Linked DNA regions of Flammeovirga agarivorans. The protein of the gene in region 1 interacts with the protein of each later gene in a pairwise test. Links are inferred from orthologs where the notes say so. Each region holds a gene or a part of one and is shown on either strand. Other genes may lie near its edges. The genes, in order: rho and nusG.

The links.
Region 2: the proteins of rho (region 1) and nusG interact in binary tests that used the Escherichia coli proteins (3 or more experiments, as listed by UniProt). The link is inferred for Flammeovirga agarivorans from one-to-one orthologs.

Annotation. Positions count from the first base shown.
Region 1 is NZ_JABAIL010000005.1:104,111-107,322, forward strand. Bases 303-3,180 are described here. They hold rho (transcription termination factor Rho), read right to left. Parts: upstream 2,673-3,180; coding sequence 933-2,672; downstream 303-932. Other genes in these bases: HGP29_RS16505 (cyclic nucleotide-binding domain-containing protein), read right to left, coding at 303-812; HGP29_RS16515 (neutral/alkaline non-lysosomal ceramidase N-terminal domain-containing protein), read right to left, coding at 2,872-3,180. In the rest of the region: more of HGP29_RS16505, read right to left, coding at 1-302; more of HGP29_RS16515, read right to left, coding at 3,181-3,212. UniProt on the Escherichia coli protein: Facilitates transcription termination by a mechanism that involves Rho binding to the nascent RNA, activation of Rho's RNA-dependent ATPase activity, and release of the mRNA from the DNA template.
Region 2 is NZ_JABAIL010000005.1:654,628-657,916, forward strand. Bases 44-2,998 are described here. They hold nusG (transcription termination/antitermination protein NusG), read right to left. Parts: upstream 1,830-2,998; coding sequence 1,257-1,829; downstream 44-1,256. Other genes in these bases: rplJ (50S ribosomal protein L10), read right to left, coding at 44-89; rplA (50S ribosomal protein L1), read right to left, coding at 92-784; rplK (50S ribosomal protein L11), read right to left, coding at 812-1,255; secE (preprotein translocase subunit SecE), read right to left, coding at 1,892-2,083; HGP29_RS18880 (hypothetical protein), read left to right, coding at 2,491-2,998. Outside these bases: more of rplJ, read right to left, coding at 1-43; more of HGP29_RS18880, read left to right, coding at 2,999-3,093. UniProt on the Escherichia coli protein: Part of the processive rRNA transcription and antitermination complex (rrnTAC). The complex forms an RNA-chaperone ring around the RNA exit tunnel of RNA polymerase (RNAP).

The DNA.
Region 1 (3,212 bases):
ATACGGAGATCTATCATAAAGAAGAACTCAACAATTCCCCATACACAAGCTATACAAAGGGACAATAATCCCATTTTGAAGATATAGGGGTTGGATATACCGAAGAACCAAAAACTTTCTGGTGTAAATTTTCTTGAAGGTCTTGTGATCTCTTTATGATAATCATTAAGCTGATCTGAGGTATATGTTGATGTAAGTAGTCTCCATAAGCTCCAACCACTAATAATAGATAGTATAATTCCACCAAAAGCGATAGTAGAAATTCCTACTAAATTGTAGGCGATAAGAACAACTATAAATCCGACTAGCTTTGAGAAGATTTTTATGGATTTAGCTTTTTCGAAGTAGTTATTATCGTCTGAATTCACAAAGGTATTTTCAGAGACAGTCCAATAGGTACAATCTTCTAAAAATAAAATTCCTTTGAGCGACATAATGAGTAATATAATACTCCAATAATCTTGTTCTCCTAAGCTTAAACTCCAAACATTTATACTTAGTAGTATTTTAATAACGGCATAAACAGCATTGAGATGCTCTACTCTTAAACGTCGTTCTAAGTAAGCAAATATCCTTGCCACTGCCATAATTCCAGCTCCCGAGAACATAAAAATAAAGGGTAGCGTATCTACAGCTCTTTCTTTAAATAAGAAATAGTAGGCAATAGAAAAAACAATAGAAATGGAGGTTCCTTCTGTAACAAAAAAGGAAATCAACCATGCAGGGTTGTTTTTACTAAGTATTTGGAAAAGCTTGATAAAGATACTCTTCTTAGGAAGGTAATAGTAAATCTTTGAAGCAATTATGTTCATCTGCTGATATGTACGAACTGTTTAGGTATATGCTTTTAATATTATTTTAAATTAAGAAAAAAAGCCGAGGTAATTAATATAATCACCTCGGCTTTTTTGAATAGAATTTTTGAGATTCAACTATTTATTCATTGAGATTAAGAAATCTTCATTTGAACGTGTTCCTCTCATATTACTTTGTAAGAATTCCATAGCTTCTGTCGACTTCATGTCAGACATCATTCTACGCATAATCCATACTCTTTGTAAAGTATCTTTATCCATAAGAAGGTCTTCTCTACGAGTACCTGACATAGGAATATCAATAGCAGGGTAGATACGCTTGTTTGCAAGTTTTCTATCCAATTGTAATTCCATGTTACCAGTACCTTTAAATTCTTCGAAGATTACTTCATCCATTTTTGAACCGGTATCAATTAGTGCTGTTGAAATGATTGTCAAAGAGCCACCATTTTCAACATTACGAGCTGCACCAAAGAATCTTTTTGGTTTATGAAGAGCATTGGCATCAACACCACCAGAAAGGATTTTACCAGATGAAGGAGCAACGGTATTGTATGCTCTTGCTAAACGAGTGATAGAGTCCAATAAGATGACAACATCATGAGAACACTCCACCATACGTTTGGCTTTCTCTAGTACTAACGATGATACTTTAACGTGTTTGTCCGCTGTTTCATCGAAAGTTGAAGCAATAACTTCTGCATTTACACTACGCTGCATATCTGTTACTTCTTCTGGACGTTCGTCAATTAGAAGAATAATCAAATAACACTCAGGGTGATTTTGTGCAATAGCATTAGCTACTTCTTTTAGTAAAACAGTTTTACCTGTTTTAGGTTGTGCTACGATCATACCACGTTGACCTTTACCAATAGGGGCAAAAAGATCAAGGACACGTGTAGAATATATTTGTGGTTTCGTAGATAAGTGTAATTGATCTTGTGGGAACAATGGAGTAAGGTACTCAAATGGAATACGGTCACGAATTTCATCTGTAGTCTTACCGTTTACTGTATCTACTTTTAGTAATGCAAAATATTTTTCACCTTCTTTTGGAGGTCTGATATTACCTTGTACGGTATCACCAGTTTTTAATCCAAATAATTTAATTTGTGAAGGAGAAACGTAAATATCATCAGGACCAGCCAAGTAATTGTAATCTGCAGATCTTAAGAAACCATATCCATCTGACATAATTTCTAGAACACCTTCGCTACCAATTACACCGTCAAAATCCTTTACAGATACTTTTTGAACAGGTTTTGGAGGCTCACTAGCTTTTTGTTGAGAAGCTGTTTCTTTCTCTTGTTCTAAAGTAGGAAGTCCTTCATCATTGTTATCGTCCAAGAACATATCGAAATCTGGTAAATCGTCGAAAGCATCGATTCCTAAATCGATTTCTTCTAACGACATGATATCGTCATGTGTTACCTGTACAGATTGTTGCTGTTGAGGGGGATTTCCTTTCTTTTTTCTTTTATTTCCGCCTTTTCCTTGTTGTTGCTGATTAGCAGGAGCGGCTTTTTTAACGTTTTCTCTTTTAACTCTGGATTGCTGATTAGGTTGTTTGCGTCGAGTTAATCTTTTGTCTTTAGACGGGCTAGATTCTGGCGTAGTCTTAGATTCGTCAGAGGCAGGGGTAACAGAATTAGAAGGAGCAGCCTCGGTTGCAGGAGCTGAAGCAGGAGAAGGCGTTTTTGGGGAATCGCTCTCTTTTTTAGTGGCATTCACATGCTTCTCTATCCTTTCAATGAGCTCTTTCTTACGGAGGTTACTGAAATTTTTCATGCCAAGACCCTCTGCTATATCTTTTAATTCAGATAGCAGTCTAGCCTCTAGTAGCTTTCTTGTATACATATAAATAAATGATGACAGTTTTATTCACACTGTCGGTATAATGAAATACTTTTTTGAAGAACTTATATTAAAATAAGGTGTGAGGTAGGGATTAATCATTTCCCTAATTATGGTCGATACCGGAAGGAATTATGGTATGTTCGACCTCTATATTACAAATCTAAGGTATTGTATTAAATTTCACAATACAAATCCAGGATTAATTTTCTAGTAATTCTTTAATTATTTCACCGAAATATGCCCCATATTCAGGTCCTACCCAATTCATCTCTCGAATTTCATAACTATTTAAAGAATCGTAATAAGCATCGCATGTGATATAACCTGCATAGTTACCATTAAAGCTAGTAACCATAAATTCTTTATTTTGTTGATGTGCAACTCGATCAAACTGATAATCTAAAGCAATTTCACCTGAAAAATCAGAAGGACAGGCAAACCAATCGATATTCCCTATACGCATTAAAGTGATATCTCCTTGTAAACCTCCATCTGAAGCAGATTTAAATACCCAGTCTCTTACTTTTAAATTACTTTCAA
Region 2 (3,289 bases), 550 kb from region 1 along the record:
GTAGCACTGTTTACAATGTAGAAGTAATCACAAGCTGCCAATTGTTGGCTTAACTCTTCAACGAGTTGTACTTTCTGATCTTTTGTCATAATTAGCTATCGATTGAACTCTTGTCAACTTTGATACCAGGACCCATAGTTGTAGAGATCGTTACGCTCTTAAAATATGTACCTTTAGCTGAAGAAGGCTTCAATTTAGATAAAGTTGAGATCAACTCAGCTGCATTGTCTTTCAACTGCTCAGCAGAGAATGATGCTTTACCTACTGAAGTATGAATGATACCAGTTTTGTCAACTTTAAAGTCGATTTTACCAGCTTTCACTTCTTTTACAGCTTTACCAACTTCTAATGTTACAGTACCCGCTTTAGGGTTTGGCATTAGACCACGAGGACCTAAAACTCTACCTAAACGACCTACTTTAGCCATTACTGTTGGCATAGTGATGATTACGTCGATATCAGTCCATCCACCTTCGATTTTCTTGATGAATTCGTCTAAACCTGCGTAGTCAGCACCTGCTGCTTTTGCTTCTTCTTCTTTGTCTGGAGTAACTAGAGCAAGAACTCTTACTTCTTTACCAACACCGTGAGGTAATGAAACCACACCACGAACCATTTGGTCAGCTTTACGTGGATCTACACCTAAACGGATGTCAACATCTACTGAAGCATCGAACTTCTCGAAAGAAATTTCTTTCACAAGTTCAGTAGCTTTCTCTAGCGTGTATTCTTGAGTTCTATCGTATTTTGATAGAGCCTCTTTCATTTTCTTTGATACTGCCATGATTAAAAACTAATTTACTTGTAGAAATTAAGCCTCCCAAGGAGCTGTTCCCTCTACTGTGATACCCATGCTACGAGCTGTACCCGCAACCATTTTCATACCTGATTCAACTGTAGAACAGTTTAAGTCTGGTAATTTTGTCTCTGCAATCGTTCTTAATTGATCCCAAGTAACTGACGCTACTTTCTTACGGTTAGGCTCAGAAGAACCTTTTTTAATTTTTGCCGCATCCATGATCAAATTAGCCGCTGGAGGAGTTTTAATTACGAAATCAAAAGACTTGTCTTTGAAAATTGTAATTAATACAGGCAATAATTGCCCTCCTTTGTCTTGAGTACGAGCGTTGAACTGTTTACAGAAATCCATAATGTTCAATCCCTTCGAACCTAACGCAGGACCTACTGGCGGCGACGGATTGGCTGCTCCACCTTTAATTTGAAGCTTTAGGAAACCTTCGATTTCTTTTGCCATCTTATTCTTCTTTTTCTACTTGTTTATAATCGAGTTCCACTGGCGCATTACGACCAAAGATCTTCACCATGACATTGAGTTTTTTCTTCTCTTCGAAGACTTCCTCTACGCTTCCGGAGAATCCAGAGAATGGACCATCCATAACACGTACTGTTTCGCCGACAGAGTAAGACGTGTCATGTTTAACTTCGCCTTCGTCCGACTCATCGACTTTGCCTAGGATCTGATTAATCTCTGACTCGCGCATTGGTTTTGGAAGCACTGTGGGATCCTTAGTATCCGCATTCAGAAATCCAATGACACCGGGAACACTATTAATCGTGTGTTGTACCTCACCGTTAGTTAAATCAGCTTGGACGATAACGTATCCAGGAAGTAAGTTTTTTTCAACAGCAATCTTTTTCACCTTGCCGTCTCTTTGCTTTCTTGCCTGATATACTTTTTCTGTAGGTACTATAACTTCAGTGATAAATTTTTCAAGCTTCTGATTTTCTAACTCTTTAAGTAAGTAATCTTTCACTTTCTTCTCTTGACCACTTACAGCTCTAACTACATACCATTTAAGCTCACCCATCGCTTTTTAGTTTAATCTGTTGAGGTTTCTTAACTAAATACAAATTCTTTTGTGACTGCTCCTTAGTAAGCGTTGTAGAAAAATGTTAGTGCTTCGTTGAAGCCTAAATCTACAAGACCGATTACCAATGCAAACACAACTGAAGCTACTAGCACTAAAATAGAGCTATCTTGAGCTTCTTTAAACGACAACCAAGATACGTTGTCTGTCATCTCTGTGTATGACTCTCTTAAGAATTGCATTAATTTATTCATAATTCTTTCGAATTTTGCACACAAAAAAAGTTGCCTTTGCGGTAACAACTTTGGATTGTGTAAAAGTTTATAATCAATTGAACGGCTAAATATAGTAAGTTCAATTTAAATTTGCACGGGCAGTAGGATTCGAACCCACGACCTGCGGTTTTGGAGACCGTAACTCTACCAGCTGAGCTATGCCCGTAAATCGTCTATTCTCAGTGTTTTAGATAATCACCTTGAATTTCCGAGATGCAAAGGTAGATACTTGAAATAATAAAACAAATAAGAATCTAAAAATTTTTCTTAATTCATATTAATATACAGTGAGTTAGACGATATAAATGTATATTGCAATCATTATAATAGGCCATATCACTGCTTATAGACGTATTTACTGTGCTATTTTATCATTTTATTATATAATGAGAATTTTTTTATTTTTTTCTATAATACTGTTGTACTGCCATAAAATAACAGCTCAAACATCACTTTCTGAAAGTTTAGCTTTCAATGATGGAACCTTAGAAATAAATGCTTCAGCGAAATCAGGTGAGGATTCTTTTTTCCAATTATCAAATTCGAGCTCTAATAAAACGGTCTTTTGGGAGGTGTTTAGAGAAACAGGTACCCTAAAAAGAAAGTATGAGCTGAATAGACTTCCTCAAGGGTATTATAAATTTCAGTTTGCTTTAGATGGAAAAGCAGTCTATGGAGAAGTATCTAACCTTAGTTCTGGTGTGAACATTAAGATATATGATAAAGATACTTTTTATAAGAGACCTTATTTTAATGTAACTGTAGAAGGTGACACATTAAATGTAGATGGTTATTTCGGGAAACATGCAGAGGTGACTTTATCCATAAAAAATGAAACAGAAGAAGAAGACGCCTTCAATTCTAAAGTTTCTTTAAAAGATGGAGCATTAAAAACACAATATATTCTATCCGATTTTCAAAATGGATTATATGTGATTAGAGCTAGTATGACCGATAAAACCTTTGTTAGAAATTTTAATCTAAAATAATTTCACATTTAATATTCTAACACTCAAATCGTTTACATTTCTTTAAAAAACTTTTTTGAGAAATTCTTTGCAGTTAAAAAAAAGTGCTATACATTTGCACTCGCAATCGGGACAAACGGTCACGATAAAAACAATGAAGTGTTGATTGAGTAAACAATAAAAAGCATTTGGGAAGGTTCCAGAGCGGTCAAATGGG